Regions from separate parts of the Micromonospora sp. NPDC049151 genome, predicted to be linked through region 1. Evidence: riboswitches for the same ligand, from Rfam matches in the RefSeq annotation. Region 1 holds a riboswitch; each other region holds the start of a gene.
The links. A riboswitch is a leader RNA that binds a small molecule or an ion and turns the genes downstream of it on or off. The one in region 1 is predicted to bind cyclic di-AMP.

Region 1 (5,407 bases):
CGTCGATCGGAAGACCCCGCTGCCGGGCGGCGAGCGCCAGCGCCACCACCCCGCCGAGCGAGTGCCCCAGCAGCACGAGCCGGTCGTCGGGGCCGAGCCGGACCGGGCCGAGCCCGTCGGCCACGCGTTGGGCCAGGGCCTCGAACGAGTAGCCGTGCAGCGGCGGCGACCAGCCGTGACCGGCCAGATCGCTGGCGAGCCAGCGGCCGGGCCAGCGGCGCTCCAGCAGCGGCGCCCAGGGCAGCCACACCTCACCGGTGGCGCCCATGCCGTGCAGGAGAACCAGATGCCGGTCACCCGTCGTATCGCCCATTGGCGCAGTCTGCCACCGCCCGCCCCGCCCCCGCGACACCGAACCCACCCCACCTCGGTCCCGCCCCGCCCTCACCCCCGCCCGTCGATCTTGCGGTTGCGGCCCCGCCGATGCCCGTGTTGCCCCGCTATGGAAGGGCCGAAAGTGCAAGATCAACGAGGGCGGTGGTGGGACGGGGAAGGCCGGCACCCCCCGGGGGGTGCCGGCCTTCGGGTTTGCGGACGGGTCAGGCGGAGTAGCCGCGGCTGGCGATCCAGTGCGCCAGGTCGATCGTGGTGACCCAGTACGACGGCAGCGACGGGTCGGCCGAGTCGGCGATCCGCACCATCCGGCCGTCGTTCTTGTAGCCCACCACCGCGACGTAGTGGCCACCGGGGAACGAGTGCCAGCCGCCGTTGGTGTCGGTGACGGTGCCGGCGACGTTCGCCACGACCGCGCGGCCGTTGCTGATCGCCTCGACCACGTCGGCCTGGAGCCGGTCCATCTGAGCCGGGCTGGCGGAGCCGGCGGGAATCATGCGGGTCCGGTACGGGTTGCCCTTGACCTGCTGGTTGAGCACCCGGGTGGTGTCCTCGGCCGAGTTGGTGCCCATCTCGGTGGTGCCGAGCGGACCGGCGAGCGCGTCCTGGCTGCGCTCGATGCCGGCGGCGCTGAGCGCGTTGCGCACGGCGGCCGGGCCGCAGTAGAAGTAGTTGATCTGCGCCTGGTAGTCGTAGTCGAGCGACCTGCTCGACGGCGGCTTCGGCTTCGCCTTCGCCGTGGTGTCCGGGTCCGCCGCCGCCTTCGCCGACGCCGACGCGCTGGGCGACGCGCTCGGCGCGGCCGAGGCACTGGGCGACGCCTGCGGGACGGCGATCCGGGCCTCGCCGCGGCTGGCGGGCTGCTCGCCGAGGCGGGCGGCGCCGAGTTCGGCGACCGATGCGGTGTTCTCCTGGACCGGCGCGTCGTCACCGGCGGTGGCGACGGTGCCGGCACCGGCGGCCAGCACGAGCGCGGCGGCCGATCCGGCGATGATCTGGTACGGGCGTTCGGTGACGATCCGTCGTAGCTGACGCTTCAGGTGGTGCTTCACGAAATCCTCCACGGGGCGTGAGCGGCGCACGCCGGCCCGGCACGCGGAGGAACTCACGCGTGCTGGCGGGGCCGGATGGCCGGGGGATCGGGAACGCCCGTGACGCCGGGCGCCCAGGGGGGCGGTTGCGGTCGCGCGTCAGGCGAGCGCGGGCACCGCGTTGCCGTGGAGGCGGGGGGACGATCGGGGGGTGGGCACGAGGTCGGTACTCCTTCCGTGACCGCCGACCGGGTTAGCTGACGGATTCGGGCGGGAAGTACGCCCTACCACGGGCCGTGGGCCCGCGGATTCACCCCGATGTTGCTTATGGGTCCCCGGTTCGTGAGACACGATTAGGCGGGTCGGTGCGGCGTCGCCGTCGGCGATCGGTTACCGCATCGACGCGCCGACACTACCGGCCGGTATTGCCCCCTGCCAAACGTCCCGACCTGCGTAAACGTGATCTGCGGTAACGGATTTCGGAACAGCCGGTTACTGACTTCACTCGATGGGACAAGCGGTTTTCACGTCACCCGGCGGCGGAAAGCGGACAGACTGCGAGCAGCCGGCCCGCAGTCGCGTGACTCGATGGCCCGTTCTGCGCCCGGCGCCCGATTCGACGGGCCGGGTCCCCGGGCCCGCAAACATCGCGGGTAACGATTCGGTCGAGACGCCCGTCTCAGCCCACCCGGGCCGGACGCCACCTGGCACGCCGCACCGGCGCGGGCACCGGCAGCGGGTTCGTCGCGGCGCTCCGGTACGCCGGGGCGGGCCACAGCGCCGCGGTGGCCGCGTACGCCTCGGCGGCGAGCGTACGGGCGGCCTCGGCGGCCAGTTCCGCGTCCCGCCAGGACTGCCGCTCCCGCGCGGCGGCGCTCTCCCACCCGGCCCGGCGCCCGTCCCGGACGATGCGGGCCAGCACGATCTCCTGGTCGGCCGGGTGCCGGCGCGGATCCCAGCCGTTGCGGCGGGCCAGCACGTCGGCGAGCTGGCGGGCGCTCAGGTCGCCCCGCCAGTGCGCCGTCATGGCGGCGTGGCGCAGCCAGCGCTCCCGGGTCGCGTACTCCGCGGGGGTTCGGGGTGTGCGCGGGGCGGCCAGCGCGGCGGCGCCGGCCAGGCGTCGGGCGGCGGCGTCCGCCTCGTCGTACGCGGTCCACGCCCGGTCCGCCTCGTCCTGCGCGGCCAGCCACTGCTCCCGGCGGCGCCGGGCGGTCTGGGCGGCCCCGGCGGCGGCCACCGCCACCTCCTCGGCGTACCGGATCAGGTCGTCGCGGCGGGCGGCGTCGGCGTCGGCCGGTTCGGCGGCGGCCTCCGGCGCGGCGTCGCGGTCGGGCCGGGCCACGAGCGCGGCGAGCAGGCCGAGGGCGAGCAGCAGCAGGAAGGACCAGATGGCGGCGGCCTCGGGCACGGAGGTGAGGAAGTGGTACAGAGCGGTCTGCGACATGGTCGGCACCTCACGGGAAGGACCTGGCGGGAGGACCCGCACGACCTCGCCGGGCGCCGTTGGGCCGCCGTGGCGGGTGCGGGGATGACGTGCGGTGGGTGCGGTGAACGGGCGCGGCCCGTGGGTGGATCAGCGGGCGGGCGGTGCCCGCGGGCCGGCCGGCGCGGCGGTCCGGCCGGCCGGGACCGGCTGCGGGTCACCCGGGACCGCCACCCGGGCGGCGGGTGCCGGGCCACCGGCGGGACGGGCGTGCCACTCGGCCACGCGGTCGGCCTCCGGCCGTGCGGCAGCCGAGGCGCCCACGGCCGGGTACGCCGGGACGGCGACCGCCGGAGCCGGAGCGGCGGCGACACCGGACGGCAGCGCGGCGGCGCCGAACGAGCAGGCGACGACCACGGCGAGACTGGCGAACATCCGGGCGGCCCAGCGCGCCACCCACCACACGGGGCAGGTGAGCGCGATCGGAAGCACGGGTACAAATTACCGCCGATCCCCCACCAACGCACCGCCGCACGGCGTGTCGCGGATCGACCGGCCGACGTGTGCGCGTGTCAGTCCGGGCGACGCCGCCCGGCGTACTCGACGCCCTCGGCCGGACCGGTCCCGGACGTCGCGCCGCCGTCGGCGGCCGGGGTGGCGGCGGGCCCGCGCGGAGCCGGCACGGCCGGTGCGCGCGACGCCGCGCGGGCCCGGCGGGACGGGCCGAGCAGGCGCATCATCGGCACCTCCACCCAGCGGTGCAGCGCGGCGGCCAGCGCGAGCGTGACCACCAGGAAACCGAGCACCGCGAGCGGGCCGCGCCAGCCGGGCAGCCCGGTCCCCCAGTGCCCGGTCAGCCGCAGCACGGTGACCATGACCAGCACGTGGACCAGGTAGAAGGCGAACGAGACCTCACCGAGCCAGACCATCGCCCGGGACCGCCACGGGGTGGACCGGCCGCGCACGTCGGCGTCCGCCGCGGCGGCGATGACCAGCAGGTACGCCACGGCGAGCAGGGCGGCCCAGAACTCGGCCGGGATCCACATCGCGGCGACCACCCAGGTGGCGACGAAGATGCCGGTGGCGGCGGCGAGGTTGGGTCCGCGCCAGCGGTGCCGGCGCATCAGCTCGGCGGCGGCCACCCCCATCCAGAACTCCAGCGACCGGGTCACCGGGAAGATCTGGGTGAACCACCACCGCTGTTCCTCCGGCACCAGGTGCTGGCCGGGCCACAGCGCCAGGATGAGCAGCGGCGCCGCGACCAGCACGGTCCGCAGCGCCCCGGTACGGGCCCGGCGCAGCCACGGCACCACGAGCGGCAGGCACAGGTAGAACGCCAGCTCACAGGAGAGCGACCAGCTCACGTTGTTGACGCTGTAGAAGTAGCCGCCCAGCGGGATCCACGCCTGGACCAGGAAGAAGTTGCCGATCGCCGCCCAGGGCACGACCGGGTCGGCGAACCAGGCCGCGATCGCCAGCGCCGCCACGAACGTCACCACGTGGTTCGGGTAGATCTTGGCGAGCCGCCGGCGCAGGAACGTCCACGCGCGTTCCCCGTCCCGGTACGACCAGACCAGCACGAACCCGCTGAGGATGAAGAAGAACTCCACACCGGAGAGGCCGAGGCTGAACGCCTTGTCCATCACCGGCTTCAGGTGCGGCTCGGCGATGATCCCCATGGTGCCGGCGTGGAAGGCGAAGACCAGCAGCGCGGCTACCCACCGCAATCCGGTCAGCGACGGCAGTCGTGGGGCACGGGTGACGGTCGGCGCGCTGGTCATTCCGGGCACCCTACCCCGGGGAACCGGGACGTTCCCGGCGAGCCGACGTCCAGCCGGTCGCCCAGGGGCGGCGGATAGGATTTCCCCTCCTGCACGCGCGGGCGCCCACCCGGCTCCCGCCGCACGCCGTGCCGTACGGAAGGTGAGCGAACCGGATGCACCAGCGGATCCTGCTCCGCGCCCGCAAGGGCGCGTTCGACGTCCTCACACCGGAGGAGACGTTCGCCGGCAACTGGATCGGGGACAACAGCGGCAACCTGGTCTTCAGCCACGCCGCGCACAAGCTGCTCGCCACCTCCACGGCCGAGATCACGCCGACCCGCAACCCGGCCGACCCGCGCCTGGCCGACGAGATCAACGAGCGGTACGACGTCTTCGTGGTTCCGCTGGCGAACGCGTTCCGCCGCAGCTTCGTGCACCGCCTGACGCCACTGACCCGGCTGATCGAGCGACTGAAGATCCCGGTGGTGGTGCTCGGCGTCGGCGTGCAGACGAACGTCGACGGCGACCGCGAGTACCTGCGGCCGATCGACGAGCCGGTGCGCGCGTTCTGCAAGGCCGTGCTGGACCGGTCGCACAGCATCGGCGTGCGCGGCGAGGTGACCGAGAGCTACCTCAACGCGCTGGGCTTCTCCGCGGTGGAGCAGATCGGCTGCCCGTCGATGTTCCTGCACGGCGACTCGTTCCACCTGGAGAAGACCCGCCCGGAGCTGACCGCCGAGTCGAAGATCGCGCTCAACATCTCCCCGTACGTCCGGTCGATGGCCCCGGTGGTCCGCCGCCACCAGGAGCGCTACCCGAACCTCTGCTACGTGCCGCAGGACCTGCGGACACTCGGC
Region 2 (5,407 bases), on a different contig from region 1:
TCGGGTTGATCGTGTACTCGTTGCGCCGTCCCACCCGCGTACGCCGCAGGTAACCCCCGGCCTCCAGGTCGGCGACGATGGCCTGGGCCGCCCGCTCGGTCACGCCCACCTCGTCGGCGACGTCACGCAGCCGGGCGGTGGGGTTGCGTGCGATAGCCAGCAGTACGTGGCCGTGGTTGGTGAGGAAGGTCCAGTTACGGCGGCTCCCGTCCTCAACTGGTGTGGTCGCCATGGTGGTCATGCTATGGCCACCGCCGCCACCTGCCGAATCGGCGCGGTCCGGAGGCGGGCGGCGACGGAAAGTATGAAATGCGTATCACGAATCTTGACGGCTCCCGAGGGGCGTGTGAACGTTGGTCGCGAGGCCGTCCGGCCTGGTAGTTCCCTGGTAGACGAGGTGAGCGACATGACGCCGAGGACCCCGGAGCAGGCACTTGCCGAACTGCGTGCCGGTAATCACCGGTTCGTCACCGGCGTCCCCCAGCATCCGAATCAGGACGCCGGCCATCGGGCGGCTGTCGCCGACGGCCAGCACCCGTTCGCGGTGATCGTCGGCTGCTCCGACTCGCGGCTCGCCGCCGAGATCATCTTCGATCGCGGCCTCGGTGACCTCTTCGTGGTGCGTACCGCCGGGCACACCGCCGGGCCGGAGGTGCTCGGCAGCGTCGAGTACGCCGTCACCGTGCTGGGCACTCCGCTCGTGGTGGTGCTCGGGCACGACTCGTGCGGCGCGGTCCAGGCCGCCCGCGAGGGGGTCCGGACCGGCGCCGCCCCGGCCGGGCACCTGGGCGCGGTGGTGGACGCGGTCTCGCCCAGCCTGCTGCGCGCCGCCCGCCAGGGCGTCGAGGACCTCGACGGCATCATCGACGTGCACATCGCGCAGACCGTGGAGACGCTGCTGGCCCGGTCCGGCGTGCTGGCCGAGCGGGTGGCGGCGGGGCGGTGCACGGTGGTCGGCATGTCGTACCGGCTCGCCGGCGGCGAGGTGCGGACCGTGGCGCAGGCCCCGGCCCCGCTGCCCGCCCCGGCGGCGCCCGCAGACCCGGCGCTGGCGAGCTGATCCACGGGGAAGACGAAAGGGGCCGCCCGAGGGCGGCCCCTTCTTCGTGGTGTCCGGCGTCAGAGCAGCGACATGTGGACGTGGTCGGTGTGGTTCGACGGCCCGCTGTAGGAGCGCCAGCCGGTGGCCGGGAACCAGATCTGCCGGTTCCAGATGACGTAGTAGATGCCCAGCCGGTCGGCGTTGCGGATGAGGAAGGCGGCCACCTCGTTGCCGTACCTGCGGGTGTCGTTGTTGTGCCAGGGTGCGAAGCCGCTGTTCTGCAGCGACCAGTCGCACGCCTTGCCCTTGGGGTGCTCCCACGGCCCGCCGGACCGGTAGCAGCCCACGAAGCGCTTGAAGCCCGCGCGCCGGACCTCCTTGTACGCGTGCAGCGTGCGCGGCGTGACGCAGCCCGAGGTGGTCGGGTCGTCCTCGCTGCACGACTCGGCCTTCCACCCGCCGTCGGCGGTGCGGCCGGGGGCGATCTTGGCGACCGGTGAGGTGGCGGAGACCAGTCCGCCGGTGAAGCCGAGGCCGCCGACGAGCTTCAGCGCGCGCTCGGCCTGCACCTTCTCGCGCTCCATCGCGTTCTTCTGCTTCTCCTGCTCGCGGACCTCGGCGTCCATCGCGATCTTGGCCTGCTCGGCGCGGGTCTTGACCGCGTTGATGGCGGCCAGGCGCTGCGCGTTGAGGAGGTTCAGCTCGTCCAGGGCGTTGACCCGGCGGACGAACGAGTCGGGGGAGTTGCTCTCCAGCAGCATCGCCATCGCGCCCATCCGGCCGGTCCGGTAGGACTGGGCGGCGAGCTGGTTGACCTGCGGGCTGAGCGCGTCGAGTTCGGCCTGTGCCGTCTTCACCTCGGCCGCCAGCCGCCGCTGGCGGTCCTGCGACTTGGCGAGCTTCGCCTTGGCCTGGAGGAAGTTCCGGTTGGCGGAGTCGATCGCCTCGGTGATGAGCGGCGGTTCGCCGTCCTCCTCGTGGCCCGAGGGGTTGCCGGGTGCCGCCGCGGCGGGGGCCGCGGTCGCCGGCGTCGGCCCGGCCAGCACGGCCAGTGAGGCCAGCACGGCCACCACGGGTGTCAGCCAGCGGCGCAGGGGTGCCGTCACAGTGTTCCCTTCCGTCGGCCGCCGACCGGGTTAGCTGACGGGTTCGGGACGGAAGTGGCCCCTACCGCTGTCGCGGATTCACCCCATGTACCTGGTTCCCCGGCTCGCCCGTGGGCGATTGGGCGGCGGCACCGCTGGCGCCGGTGCGCGCCTTCGGCGGTGACCGGCAGCGAGGTTACCCGACAGCACTCGTGAGGATCTACGTCCGGAAGCCGACCAATAGCGAGATTTCGCCGTGGCGCACCGTGACCAGCGTCGCGTTTGAAATCGATGGTCACGCTGCGGAGTCTCACCATGCGGCCTCCGTACTCCTTCCGCCGCCGAGCGCCTCCAGCGCGTCGTCCCGTCCGGCCGGCGGCCGGGGCGCGGGCGGCGCCGGCTCCGCGCCGCGCGGGCGCCGCCCGGCGGTGGTCACGATCGCGGCCAGGCCGGTGGTCAGCGGTACGGCGGCGATCAGGCCGAGCGTGGCCACCGCGCTGCGGACGATCTCCTGGGCGAGGAACTCGCTGGTGAGGATCTCGCTGACCGGGCGGGAGTCGGCGACCAGCAGGAGCAGCAGCGGCAGCGAGGCGCCCGCGTACGCCAGCACGATGGTGTTGACGGTGGACGCGATGTGGGCCCGGCCGACCCGGGTCGCCGCGCGGTAGAGCTGCCGCCGGGACAGCCCGGGGTTGGCGTGCGCCAGTTCGGTGACGGTGGCCGCCTGGGTGACCGTGACGTCGTCCAGCACGCCCAGCGAGCCGATGATGATGCCGGCCAGCAGCAGGCCGTGCAGGTCCACGTCGGCCTGGAACATGGACAGCGTGGTGGCGTCCTCGCTGCCGAAGCCGGTCAGGTGGGTGGCGGACGTGGCGAGCAGGCCGAGCACGCCGGTGATCACCAGGCTGCCCAGCGTGCCGAGCACCGCCACCGACGTCTGCGCGGTGATCCCGTGGGTCAGGTAGAGCACCACGAACATGATCAACGCGGCGCCGACGATCGCCACCAGCAGCGGGGGCTGGCCGGCGCCGATGCCCGGCAGCACGAAGCCGAGCAGGATGGCGAAGCTGGCCGCCAGGCCGGCGAGCGCGGCCAGCCCGCGCCAGCGGCCGAACGCCACGATCGCGGCGGCGAACAGCACCATCAGCCAGATCAGCGGTGTGCCGCGCTGGTGCTCGGCGATGTTGTAGGACTTCACCGCCGGGTCGGCCGGGTCGGTCAGCTCGACCAGGACCACCTCGTCGCCGACCGCGACCCGGGGCGCGCCGGGCCCGGCCGGGATCGGCGTCTCGACCTGGCGGCCCGCGTCCGGACCCTGCTCGGCGGTCACCGTCACGGTGCCGCAGGGGCCGCCCCCGCCGTCCGGGGCCTCCGGGGTCGGCGGGCAGGGCTCGGTGACCACCCGGGTCACCGTGCCGTGGTAGCGGGGGACGTCCGCGCCGCCCACCGGCTCCCGGTCCTGCCGGGGCCAGAGGACCAGCGCCGCGATCACGGTGAGTGCGAACAGCGGCACCACCACTGCGACGAGCAGCCGGCGTACGCCCGGCGGCGCGGCGGGTGCGGGGCGGGTGTGGTCGGCACCCATGGCGTCTCCCAACGGTCGGGGCGACGCCTGGTCCGCCGGACCGGTCTGGTCACCCGGGCGGCGCGGACGTGTCGACCACGTCCGGGTCGTCGCCCGGCCATGGTAGGCAGCCTGACCTCACCGGGACCGGTGACGCTCGCCTCGCGTGATCAGGTCAGACCGGCCCGGCGTCGCCGGTACTCGTCCTCGTCGATCTCGCCGCGCGCGTACCGCTCGTCCAGGATGCGCCGGGCCGTCGTCGGGCCCAGGTACTGGGGGCCGGTCCACCGCACGGCCGCCCAGACGAGCCCCGCCAGCACCGCGAGCACCAGCAGGGACCAGATCCACATCCAGCCCATCATCGGGCTCTGCCACATCATCGGGCCGCCCTCCGTCCGTCGCCGCGGGTCCGCCGGGGTCGGCCTGCCCGCCACTTCGACGGTACGACCGGCCCGACGCGTCGGCGCGGGTCGATGTGCCTGGTTCCGGGGGCCGGAGGTCCCCGCTCAGCCGCGCTTCATCAGGCGGCCGACGGCGGCCATCATCTCGGTCGCCATCTCGTCGGCCCGGCCCTCGGCGGCGCCCTCGTGCATGCAGTGCCGGGCGTGGCCGTCGAGCAGGCCGAGGCCGACCTTGTCCAGCGCCGCCTGGATGGCCGAGATCTGGGTGAGCACGTCGATGCAGTAGCGGTCGTCCTCGACCATCTTCTCGATGCCACGGACCTGACCCTCGATCCGGCGGAGCCGGGCGAGGAGTTGGTCCTTGCTGGCGGTGTAGCCCCGGGTCGGGCTGGACGGCGCGGTCATGGAAACGAGGATAGCGTACCCCTCGGGGGTATGCTAACGTCTCGAACGTACCCCTGGGGGGTATAAGATCGGAGGGCGAGATGGAGAGCACCTACCAGGTGAGCGGCATGACCTGCGGGCACTGCGTCAACTCGGTGAGCACCGAGCTGAGCGCGCTTCCGGGCGTCACCGACGTCCAGGTCGACCTGGCCGGCGGCCGGGTCACCGTCACCAGTCAGGACCCGCTGGACGTGGACGCGGTCCGCGCGGCGGTCGACGAGGCCGGCTACGACCTCGTCGGTGCGTGACGGGTCCGACGGACCCGCGGAAACCGAGGAGACACCAATGAACACGGCGACGAAGCTCAGTGGCTTCGCCCTCGGCCTCGTGGCGGTGTTCGGCGCGGCGTACGGGATCGGCAACCTGGCCGATCCCGTCGCCCCGGCCGCCGAGACCCGCCACGACGACAGCGACAGCGACCACGGGGCCGGCGACGCCGGCCACGGCGACGAGAGCCAGGCGGGCGGCGCTTCCGCGCACCTGCCCGGCGGCCTGCTCGTCTCCGAACGCGGCTACACCTTCCAGCCCGCCGCCGCCCCGGCGGGGCAGTTCGCCTTCCGGATCACCGGCCCGGACGGCGCACCCGTCACCCGCTACGAGGTGGCCCACGACAAGCGCATGCACCTGATCGTCGCCCGGCGGGACCTCTCCGGCTTCCGGCACGTCCACCCGGAGATGGACGGCGACGGCACCTGGCGCGTCGCCTCGCCGGTGGACGGCCCCGGCGTCTGGCGGGCGTTCGCCGACTTCACCCCGGGCGGCGGGGAGCCGCTCACCCTCGGCCTGGACGTCACCGTCCCCGGCGAGCTGGCCGCCCGGCCACTGCCGGCACCGGCGACCAGCACGACTGTCGACGGCTACACGGTCACCC
Region 3 (5,407 bases), on a different contig from region 1:
GGCACCAGCGCGGACGGCCCCAGCCGGCTCACCGTCGACGTCGACGCCCGCACCGGCGCGGTCCTGCGCAAGCAGGAACACGTCGTACGCGGCACCGGCACCGGCGCCTGGAACGGGCCCAGCCCGCTCACGCTCAACACCACCCAGTCGGGCTCCACGTACACCATGAAGGACCCGACCGTCACGAACCTGAGCTGCCAGGACGCGGCGAACAACACCACGTTCAGCGGCTCCGACGACGTGTGGGGCAACGGCACCGGCACCAACAAGGAGACCGGCTGCGTGGACGCGTTGTTCTCCGCGCAGACCGAGCACAAGATGCTCGCCCAGTGGCTGGGCCGCAACGGCGCCAACGGCAACGGCGGTTACTGGCCGATCCGGGTGGGCCTCAACGACCAGAACGCCTACTACGACGGCAGCCAGGTGCAGATCGGCAAGAACACCGCCGGCCAGTGGATCGGCTCGCTGGACGTGGTGGCGCACGAGATCGGCCACGGCATCGACGACAACACCCCGGGCGGCATCTCCGGCGGCGGCACGCAGGAGTTCGTGGCGGACACGTTCGGCGCGGCCACCGAGTGGTTCGCCAACGAGCCGTCCAGCTACGACGCGCCGGACTTCCTGGTCGGCGAGAAGATCAACCTGGTCGGCTCCGGCCCGATCCGCAACATGTACAACCCGTCGGCGCTCGGCGACCCGAACTGCTACTCCAGCAGCATCCCGTCGACCGAGGTGCACGCCGCGGCCGGGCCGGGCAACCACTGGTTCTACCTGCTGGCGAACGGCAGCAGCCCGACGAACGGGCAGCCGTCCAGCTCGACCTGCAACGGCAGCAGCGTGACCGGCCTGGGCATCCAGAAGGCCATCAAGATCATGTACAACGGCATGCTCCTGAAGACCTCGTCCTCGTCGTACCTGAAGTACCGCACCTGGACGCTGCAGGCGGCGAAGAACCTCTACCCGGGCAGCTGCACGGAGTTCAACACGGTCAAGGCGGCCTGGGACGCGGTGAGCGTGCCCGCCCAGTCCGGTGACCCGACCTGCTCCGGCGGCAGCCCGACGCCCACCCCGAGCACCACGACCACCCCGCCGTCGGGCGGCTGCTCCGGCAACAAGCTCGCCAACCCGGGCTTCGAGTCGGGCAACGTGAGCTGGAGCGCCTCGTCCGGCGTCATCACCACCGACAGCGGCCAGGCCGCGCACGGCGGCTCGTACAAGGCGTGGCTGGACGGGTACGGCTCGTCGCACACCGACACGCTCAGTCAGTCGGTGACGATCCCGGCCGGATGCCGCGCGACGTTGAGCTTCTGGCTGCACATCGACAGCGCGGAGTCGACCACCAGCACCGCGTACGACAAGCTCACCGTCAAGGCGGGCAGCACCACGCTGGCCACCTACTCCAACCTGAACAAGGCCACCGGCTACGTGCAGCGGTCCTTCGACATCTCGTCGCTGGCCGGCACCACGGCGACCATCTCGTTCAGCGGCGTGGAGGACAGCTCGTTGCAGACGTCCTTCGTCGTCGACGACACCGCGGTCACCCTGAGCTGACCGTGGCGTAGCGCGGCCGGTCGTCGTCCTCCCGACGGCCGGCCGCCTCGTCATGCCCGGCCGGGCCCCTCACGGCGCCTGGCCGGACGGCATCGCGGCTTGCCGGACGGCATCGCGTCGAGCCGGGCGCTTCGTCGCGTCGTCCGGGTGGGCACCCGGTTCGTCAGGCCGGGCGGGCGCCCTGGGACGCGGTGCCGCGGTCGCGGTGGATCCGCGCGGCAGCCTCGTGCATCGCGCGGCCGAACAGCTCGGCCTGGTCGCCCATGCTGCCGAGCCGGGCGGCGAGCGCATCGGCGTCGGCCCGCGCAGATGCGCTGACCTGGGCGTCCAGCTCGGACAGCGCGGCATTGGCGGCGGCGACGAGGTGCCCGCCGAGGACGTCCAGCGGCTCGCCGGCCAGCTCCGGGTCGATCGTCACGGAATCCAGCCGGCCACCCTGGACGGCGACGGCGCGGACCCGGCCGCCGGCGGCCGTGCCCTCGGCGCGCAGCAGGTCGGCCGCCTCGCCGTCGGCGTGCGCCGAGGCCCGGGAGCGCATCGCGGTGAGCGCCTGCTGCGTACGGGTCAGCAGCTCGTCGATGCTCGCCGCCGCCGAGAACGGGTCGTTGGTCATATCAGCGCTTTCTTCACGTCTTAGCCGAGGACCGTGACCCTAGCAACCGCCCCCGACGAATCGCGCCTACCGGCCCTCGCGGGCCGCGTCCCGGTGCCGCGAGCAGGCCGGACACCGGCAACGCGGCGTGTCGCACGGGCGCGGACGCCCGGCCGGGGTGAAGCGGCCGGGCGTCCGCGAGACCGGTCAGCGCAGACGCAGCCGCTGACCGGGGAAGATCAGCCCCGGGTCGTCGCCCACCACCGCGCGGTTGCGCTCGTGCAGGGCACGCCAGCCGCCGTCCACGCGCTGCGCCACGGCGATCTCCGACAGCGTGTCCCCCGGCCGGACCAGGTACGTCCCGGTGCCGGTCCTGGGCTGTGGCGCGACGAGGGTGGTGGCCCGCTCCGGCGCGGCCCTCTTCGTGGCCGGTCGCCGCGGCGCGGCCTTCTTCGCGCCTGACCGCTTCTCGGCCGCAGCCGGCCCGGAACTCTTCTTCGCCGAGCCGCCCTTCTTGCCGCAGACCGGCCAGGCGCCGATGCCCTGCCCGCGCAGCACCTTCTCCGCGACGGCGATCTGCTCGGACCGGCTGGCCAGGTCGGCGCGGGCGGCGTACTTCTGGCCGCCGTAGCCGTTCCAGGTGGCACGGGAGAACTGGAGCCCGCCGTAGTAGCCGTTGCCGGTGTTGATCTTCCAGTTCCCGCCCGACTCGCAGCGTGCGACGGCGTCCCAGTTGACGCCCGCGCTGGCCGGAGCGGCCGAGCCGAACAGGGTCGCGGCGCCGAGGGCGGCGCCGGCCATCACCGCTCCGAGAGCGGTACGGCGGCTTCGGGCTGAGTATTCGGTTGCCATGTGGATTCCTCCACGCCGACGAGGTGAGCTGTCGGGTTCGGGCCGAGGAGCCCGGCCGCCGGTGGCGGCTTCACCCCGAGGTGACGATGCACCGTGGAACGTGTGGTTCCCCCGCTCCCGCACGAGGTTCGGTGACTGCGGCCGGCGGCGGGATTTGGCGTTTCCGGCCCGCGGTGTCCGCTACTGCGAACGAAACCGACGCTAGGAGCGCTTTGCGCCGATCGTCCACTTCTTGTGATGCCCTTCACCCGGCCGGGCGACCGGGCGCTACCGTGGCAGGACTGGGCAAGATCACGGGAGGCGGGACGGATGACCGATCACGGACACGAGCTGACCTTCGGCGGCTTCCTCACCCCCGCCGCCGCGCAGCCGGACCAGGTGGTGGCGCTGGCCCGGCTCTGCGAGCAGGTCGGACTGGACCTGGTCACCTTCCAGGACCACCCGTACCAGCCGGGTTTCCTGGACACCTGGACGCTGATGTCCTACGTGGCCGCCGCCACCGAACGCGTCCGCCTGGCCGGAAACGTCCTCAACCTGCCGTTGCGCCAGCCGGTGGTGCTGGCGCGCAGCGTCGCCAGCCTGGACCTGCTCACCGGCGGCCGGGTCGAGCTGGGGCTCGGCGCGGGCGCCTTCTGGGACGCGATCGAGGCAACGGGCGGGCGGCGCCTGTCCCCCGGCGCGGCCGTCGACGCCCTCGACGAGGCGATCCGGGTGATCCGCGAGGTCTGGGACACCGGCCACCGCGGCATGATCCGTGTCGACGGCGAGCACTACCGGGTGGTCGGCGCCAAGCGCGGCCCGGCGCCCGCCCACCCGGTGGGCATCTGGGTCGGCGCGTACAAGCCGCGCATGCTGCGCCTGGTGGGCCGCGCCGCGGACGGCTGGCTGCCGTCGCTGTCGTACCTGCCGAAGGGTCCCGACGAGTTGCCCGCCCTGAACGCGCTGGTGGAGGAGGGCGCCCGGGCCGCCGGACGCGACCCGGCCACGATCCGCCGCATGCTCAACGTGACAGGCACGTTCGCCCGCTCGTCGGCCGGTTTCCTGGCCGGGCCGCCGGAACAGTGGGTCGAGGAGCTGGCCGGGCTCACGCTGGAGCACGGCATCACCACGTTCATCCTCGGCAGCGACGAGCCGCGCGCGATCCAGATCTTCGGCCAGGAGGTCGCGCCCGCCGTGCGCGAGCTGGTCGCCGCCGAGCGCACCCCGCCCGAGCCCCGCGCGGCCACCGGGCAACAGGCCGCCGCCGGCGCGCCCAGCACGCTCGGGGTCACGCCCACCCCGGACCCGGGGGTACGCCTGAGCGCGCGCCGCCCCTGGGACGAGTCCACTCGCCCGAGCGCCCCGCCGCCGCCGGCCGGGCACGTCTACCCGCCCCGGGGACAGGCCGCCGGGCAGCACCTGGTGGACGTGCACGACCACCTGCGCCAGGAGCTGGCCCAGGTGCGCGACCTGCTGGAACAGGTCAAGCAGGGCACTGTCTCGCCGGGCCGGGCGCGGGCCGCGCTGAACGAGATGACCATGCGGCAGAACAACTGGACGCTCGGGGCCTACTGCGCGGCGTACTGCACCATGGTCACCCAGCACCACGGGCTTGAGGACGCCTCGATCTTCCCGCACCTGCGCCGCTCCGAGACCGGGCTGGCCGCCGTGCTGGACCGCCTCGAGGAGGAACACGTGGTGATCCACGGCGTGGTGGAGAGCGTCGACCGCGCGCTCGTGGAGCTGGTCCGCCGGCCCGGCGACTTCACCGGACTCCAGGAGGCGGTGGACCTGCTCACCGACACGCTGCTGTCGCACCTGTCGTACGAGGAGCACCAGATCGTCGAGCCGCTGGCCCGGCACGGGTTCTTCCCCGGCCAGTTGTGAGGCGGGGCCCCTTCTTCTTGTCGCGCCGGCGACGAGAAGGGGCCCCGCCTCACCGCTACAGGCCGCGGGCCAGGCGGTCGGCCAGGATCCGGGTGAACCGGGCCGGGTCGGCCAGCTCGCCGCCCTCGGCCAGCAGCGCCATGCCGTACAGCAGCTCGGCGGTCTCGGTCAGCGCGGCCGGGTCGCCGCCCTCCCCGTGCGCCTTGCGCAGCCCGGTGACCAGCGGGTGGGCCGGGTTCAGCTCCAGGATCCGCTTGACCTGGGGCACCTCCTGGCCCATGGCCCGGTACATCTTCTCCAGCGTCGGCGTCATGTCGTGCGCGTCGCCCACGACGCAGGCCGGTGAGGTGGTCAGCCGGGTGGACAGGCGCACCTCCTTGACGCTGTCGGCGAGCGCGCCGCCGAGGAAGGTGAGCAGGTCGGCGTACTCCTGCCGTTCCGCCTCGGCCTTCTCCTTCTCCTCGTCGGTCTCCAGGTCCACCTGGCCCTTGGCGACCGAGCGCAGCGTCTTCCCGTCGTACGCGCCGACCCGCTCGACCCACACCT
Region 4 (5,407 bases), on a different contig from region 1:
GCTGCGCCGCTACGCCGGGGGGATCCTCTCCTCGGCCGAGATCCGGCTGCTCGGGCAGGCGTACCGCACGCTCGGGACCGACGGGCTGACCGTGGCGGACATCGCGCTGCTCGACGAGCTGGACGCGCTGCTCGGCAAGCCCGTGCAGCGGGCCCGGCCCAGGCGCGACCCGTACCAGCTCGCCGGTGGCGTGCGCGAGCTGAGCACGTACGCCGACCGGCAGCGTGCCGCCCGCGCGGCGGCCCGGGAGCGTCCGGCCGACTACCGCGACTACGCGCACGTGGTGGTGGACGAGTCGCAGGACGTCTCGCCGATGCAGTGGCGGATGGTCGGGCGGCGCGGGCGGCTGGCGTCCTGGACGGTGGTCGGCGATCCGGCGCAGACCGCCTGGACCGGCGACCCGCAGGAGCTGGACCGCGCCCGGGACCAGGCGCTGGGCCGACGCAAGCGGCACCGCTACGAGCTGACCACCAACTACCGCAACTCGGCGGAGATCTTCGCGGTGGCGGCGGCGGAGATCCGCCGGCTCTACCCGGACCTGCCGCTGCCCGACGCGGTGCGGTCCACCGGCGTGCCGCCGGTCGAGCGCACGGTGCCCGCCGCCGACCTGCCGGCGGCCACCGTCGAGGCGGCCGAGGCGCTGCTCGCGCAGGTGGAGGGCACCGTTGGTGTGATCACGCCGGTGCCACGCCGGGACGAGGTGGCCGGCTGGCTGGGCGCGCTCGGCGCGAGCCGGCTCCAGGTGGTCACCAGCCTCCAGGCGAAGGGCATGGAGTACGACGGCGTGGTGCTGGTGGCGCCGAGTGAGATCCGGGCCGACCCCGGTTCGGGGGTACGCACGCTCTACGTGGCGCTGTCCCGGGCGACCCAGCGCCTCACCACGCTCGACCCGCTCTGAGGGACACCCGTCCGCGCCCCTGACGTCACCCACAGTTCAGTTGCATACATAGCGATGTGAACATACATTGGGCCTGGCCGGTACGGGGCAGGAAGGGTGTTGGCGTGGGCGCAGGTCATGACCACAGCGGCGCGGTGGCCAACGCGGCACACCGCCACCGGGGCCGCCTCTGGGCCGCCTTCGCGCTGCTCGCCGTCCTGATGGTGGTCGAGGCGGTGGCCGCCTTCACCACCGGCTCGCTCGCGCTGCTCTCCGACGCCGGGCACATGTTCACCGACGTCCTCGGCATCGGCATGGCACTGGCCGCGATCACCGCCGCCCGCCGCGCCGGCACCGACCCGCAGCGCACGTTCGGGCTCTACCGGCTGGAGGTGCTCGCCGCCCTGGCCAACGCCGTGCTGCTCGGCGCCGTCGCGCTCTACGTCCTGGTCGAGGCGGTACGCCGGTTCGGCGAGCCGCCGGAGGTGCTGGCCGGCCCGATGCTCGTGGTGGCGGTGCTCGGCCTGCTCGCCAACATCGTCGCGTTCGCGCTGCTGCGCGCCGGGGCGAAGGAGAGCATCAACCTGCGCGGGGCGTACCTGGAGGTGCTCGGCGATCTGCTCGGCTCGCTCGGCGTGATCGCCGCCGCGCTGGTCATCGCCGCGACCGACTGGTGGTGGGCCGATCCGCTGGTAGCCGTCGGGATCGGCCTGTTCATCCTGCCGCGCACCTGGCGGCTCGGCCGGGCCGCGCTGCGCATCCTGGTGCAGGCCGCGCCGGAGCACCTCCAGGTGACCGCCGTGCACGACCGGCTGGCCGCCGTACCCGGCGTGGCCGAGGTGCACGACCTGCACGTGTGGACGCTCACCTCGGGCATGGAGGTGGCCTCGGCGCACCTGACCACCGACCCGGGCGTGGACCCGGGGCAGGTGCTGGCCGCCGCGCGGGCCGCCCTGCACGAGGACTTCTCCATCGATCACGCCACGTTGCAGGTCGAACCCGGAGCGTCGGCCGGCGTGTGCGGGAAGACCGAGTGGTGATTAGGGCAGACTTAAATCACTGTGGCTGTTGTAGTCTTATGCCGGTTTTGCCCCACCTAGTGGCGTTGCTCCACCGAGCCACGCCCGGGCAGCGCCGGTAGTGTCGGTCGCGGCCGCACCCGCGGACGCCACCGGCCCCGGTGGGGCGGCCGTCGCCTAATCGTCCGCAGGGACGAGCCGGGGAACCACGTACGTGGGGTGCATCCGCGTCAGCGGTAGGGATCTTCCGTCCCGAACCCGTCAGCTAACCCGGTCGGCGTTGACGGAAGGACGTGTGAATGCCCCACGTGGCACCTGTACGACGGACAGCCGCCCGGTTGGCGGCCCTGCTCGTCGCGACGCTGGCCCTCGGCGTCGCGACTGTTCCGGTCTCCCCCGCCTCGGCGGGGCCGGCGACCGGCCTGCTCGCCGCCGCGCCCGGCGGCGACGACGAGGGCGGCACGCCCGAACTGCGTGCCCAGCTCGACGCCGCCAGCAAGGGCTGGCTGGAGGCCAAGGCCGCGCTGAACCGGTCGGTGAGCCGCCAGAAGCAACTGAACGAACAGCTCAAGACGGTCGGCGCCGAGCTGGCCGTACGCGACGCCAAGGTCGGCGAGATCGCCGCCGTGGCGTACCGCAACGGCCGCCTGGGCACCGCCGGGGTGCTGCTGGGCAGCAGCAGCCCGGAGGGCTTCATGGACCGGGCCGCCGCGCTGGAACAGGTCGCCGCGCACGAGGACCGTACGCTGCGCGACCTGATCGCCACCCGGGACCAGGCCACCCGCACCCGCGCCCAGCTCGACGGCGAGATCCGCGAGCAGCGCAAGCAGGTGACGGTGATGGCCAAGCGCAAGGAGCAGGCCGAGCGCGCCCTGGAGGTGGCGAACGACCGCGCCACGCGCAGCAGCAGCGGCGGCAGCGTCCAGGGCACCTCCACCAAGAACGCGAAGCCGGCGCCGCGCAACTCGGACGGCTCCTGGCCCCCGGAGTCGTGCAGCGTCAACGACCCGACCCCGGCCAACGGCTGCATCACCCCGCGCACGCTGCACGCGCTGCAACAGGCGAAGGCGGCCGGCTTCACCAGGTACGTCTCGTGCCACCGGCCCAGCGGCTCGGGCGAGCACCCGAAGGGGCGGGCCTGCGACTTCGCCGCGCAGAAGAACGGCTTCGGCGGCGTGGCCTCCGGCGGCGACCGGACGTACGGCAACAACCTGGCCGCGTACTTCGTGCGCAACGCCGACCCGCTCGCCGTGCTCTACGTGATCTGGTTCAAGCAGATCTGGCTGCCCAGCAGCGGGTGGAAGTCGTACAGCGGGGGCAACGGCGACCCGTCCAGCGACCACACCAACCACGTGCACCTGTCGGTGTACTGAGCGCCCGGAAGGGGCCGGCCGGATCAGGCCGGCCGGCCCTCCAGGGTCGCTCCGAGACGCGCCGCCAGGCCCAGGTGAGCCGCCCGGGCCTGGCGGAACGCGTACCCGAACAGCGGTGCCGGCGCGGTGAGCGTGATCTCCACCTCGACGCGTACCGTGCCGTCGTCCTCGTCGCGCAGCCGGGTGTGGTTGCGTACGGTCGTCGCCGGCTGCTGCCGGGCGACGGTGACCACCTCGTCCTCGCTCGCGATCAGCACGTCCGCCTGGTAGGTCACCGGGAAGTGCAGCGGGCCGAGTTGCAGCCGGTCGGTGATCGCGTAGCTGGCCAGCGCGCCGGGCCGGGCCGGCAGCTTCCGGACCCGGACGATCAGCGGATGCAGCTCACCCTGGCGACTCAGGTCGCCTAGCAGGGCCACCGCTTCGGCCCGGCTGCACCGGGCCTGCACGGTGTAGCTGAAGCTGTCGCTGCTCTGCAAGCGGGCCCCCTCGCCGTCGTGCGTCGCGACGATCGTCCCGTACCGACGCCGGACTGGCAACGGGTAGAAGGTCCCCTGGCCGCAGGGGGTGCGAACGGCGCTCAGGCGCCGGGCAGCACCTCGGGGGTGTCGTCGGCGAACCACGGCTCGGGCGCGCCGAAGAGGCCGAGCAGGCCGGTCACCCAGAGCTGCCGGTGCACGAACCGGCTCGGCTCGGTGACCACGAGCTTGACGCCGCTGACCTCGCAGGTCTGGAAGCCGGCGACCATGGCGCTGATGCCGACCGAGTCGATGAACGTGACAAGCCGCATGTTCAGCTCGATCCGCGCGGGGCGGGCCTTCGCGAGCACCTCGGCGATCGCTTCCCGCACCTCGTACGCGGTGTCGACGTCGATCTCCCCACGGGGCGCGATCTCGACGACACCACCCGGCCGCACCGACTTCACGATCGACAGGCTCACGCGAGCACCTCCACTCGCCCATGACGGGCGCCTCATCAGTACGCGGGCCGCGACCGAGAGTATTCCTCCCACGCCCCGGTCGCCACCCCCCGGGATGAGCAATTCGCGAACTGGGCACACCTGGGCGTACCCAATCCGGACCACCGGGTTCCAGTTTCCCCCTGTGGCGGGCCACGGCCAACCGTGCGACCGGGCGGGCCCGCCGATCCCGCGGACCAGGGTAGCTGGCGCACGCACGTCCCGTCCGCACCCGTCCCGGCGCGTTCGGGTGCTTCGTCCCGTTCACCGGCCGCACCCGCCATGACCCGGGCGTGGTTTGCCGCCGGGTCCGGTGGGGCACTGCCCGGGACAGTGACCGCCGGATGGACACCGGAGTCCGAAGTGGCCGCCGGCCTTCGGCACCCGAGGAGGTAGAACGATGTTCGGAACCAACCTGCTGGACCGCCGGGGCAAGGCCGAGCGGGTCGCCGACCAGGCGTGGCAGCACCTGCTCTCCGCCGTCGGTTCCGCCGGTGACAGCATGCGCGACGCCACCCGGACCGCCCGCCGCAGCTCCTCCGGCCTGGCCGACGACGCCACCGACCTGGTCGGCTCCGCCGCCGAGGAGGCACGCCGCCGGGCCGGTCTCGCGTTCGACGCGCTCGCCGGCCGCCGTCCCGCGCTGCCCTGGACGCTGCTGATCGCGGCGGCGCTCGCCGGCGCGGCGATCGGCTGGGCCGCCGGCACCGCGGCACGCGCCGCCGGCAGCCGGGACCGCGCCGCCGACGACATCGAGTTCGTGGACGTGGACCGGCCGAACTCCCCGGCCGGCCTGGACGGCTGACCCCAGACGCGCCAGACACGGTGGCCGCCCCCGGGACTCCCGGGGGCGGCCACCGTGCTGCCTCACCCGGATCGGGCGAGGGCCGCTCACCCGGAACGCGCGCAGGATCGCGGGTGCGGGACCACGTGCCCGTGCCGCGACCGACGGGAGGGAGAGCCGGATGGCCACCGACACGATCACGCGTACCGACCGGGACATCCAGTCCGCCGTGCTCGACGAGCTGACCTGGGAACCCCGGGTCGGCCCGGACGAGATCGGGGTGACTGTCACCGAGGGCGTGGTGACGCTCACCGGCCGGGTGGACAGCTACGCCAAGAAGTGGGCCGCCGAGCGGGCCGCGCACCGGGTCACCCGGGTCCGCGCGGTCGCCAACGACCT

Region 2: another riboswitch for cyclic di-AMP. It lies ahead of AB0B20_RS10965 (hypothetical protein); the one in region 1 lies ahead of AB0B20_RS19500 (C39 family peptidase).
Region 3: another riboswitch for cyclic di-AMP. It lies ahead of AB0B20_RS16340 (transglycosylase family protein); the one in region 1 lies ahead of AB0B20_RS19500 (C39 family peptidase).
Region 4: another riboswitch for cyclic di-AMP. It lies ahead of AB0B20_RS13175 (hypothetical protein); the one in region 1 lies ahead of AB0B20_RS19500 (C39 family peptidase).

What each region holds. Positions count from the first base shown of each region.
Region 1 is NZ_JBEZDP010000016.1:82,388-87,794, reverse strand. It holds gene AB0B20_RS19505 (alpha/beta hydrolase) at 1-313, opposite strand, end outside; gene AB0B20_RS19500 (C39 family peptidase) at 540-1,397, opposite strand; cyclic di-AMP (ydaO/yuaA leader) riboswitch at 1,592-1,734, opposite strand; gene AB0B20_RS19495 (hypothetical protein) at 2,044-2,808, opposite strand; gene AB0B20_RS19490 (hypothetical protein) at 2,938-3,279, opposite strand; gene AB0B20_RS19485 (acyltransferase) at 3,360-4,568, opposite strand; gene AB0B20_RS19480 (polysaccharide pyruvyl transferase family protein) at 4,724-5,407, shown strand, end outside.
Region 2 is NZ_JBEZDP010000007.1:119,081-124,487, forward strand. It holds gene AB0B20_RS10955 (MarR family winged helix-turn-helix transcriptional regulator) at 1-241, opposite strand, end outside; gene AB0B20_RS10960 (carbonic anhydrase) at 407-1,060, shown strand; gene AB0B20_RS10965 (hypothetical protein) at 1,120-2,148, opposite strand; cyclic di-AMP (ydaO/yuaA leader) riboswitch at 2,152-2,283, opposite strand; gene AB0B20_RS10970 (YibE/F family protein) at 2,438-3,712, opposite strand; gene AB0B20_RS10975 (SHOCT domain-containing protein) at 3,862-4,071, opposite strand; gene AB0B20_RS10980 (metal-sensitive transcriptional regulator) at 4,198-4,497, opposite strand; gene AB0B20_RS10985 (heavy-metal-associated domain-containing protein) at 4,578-4,784, shown strand; gene AB0B20_RS10990 (hypothetical protein) at 4,822-5,407, shown strand, end outside.
Region 3 is NZ_JBEZDP010000012.1:113,481-118,887, reverse strand. It holds gene AB0B20_RS16350 (M4 family metallopeptidase) at 1-1,551, shown strand, start outside; gene AB0B20_RS16345 (YbaB/EbfC family nucleoid-associated protein) at 1,715-2,164, opposite strand; gene AB0B20_RS16340 (transglycosylase family protein) at 2,351-2,995, opposite strand; cyclic di-AMP (ydaO/yuaA leader) riboswitch at 2,994-3,139, opposite strand; gene AB0B20_RS16335 (LLM class flavin-dependent oxidoreductase) at 3,305-4,861, shown strand; gene htpG (molecular chaperone HtpG) at 4,917-5,407, opposite strand, start outside.
Region 4 is NZ_JBEZDP010000009.1:95,760-101,166, forward strand. It holds gene AB0B20_RS13165 (AAA family ATPase) at 1-898, shown strand, start outside; gene AB0B20_RS13170 (cation diffusion facilitator family transporter) at 1,003-1,917, shown strand; cyclic di-AMP (ydaO/yuaA leader) riboswitch at 2,061-2,191, shown strand; gene AB0B20_RS13175 (hypothetical protein) at 2,196-3,269, shown strand; gene AB0B20_RS13180 (SRPBCC family protein) at 3,293-3,745, opposite strand; gene AB0B20_RS13185 (STAS domain-containing protein) at 3,847-4,206, opposite strand; gene AB0B20_RS13190 (hypothetical protein) at 4,625-5,029, shown strand; gene AB0B20_RS13195 (BON domain-containing protein) at 5,190-5,407, shown strand, end outside.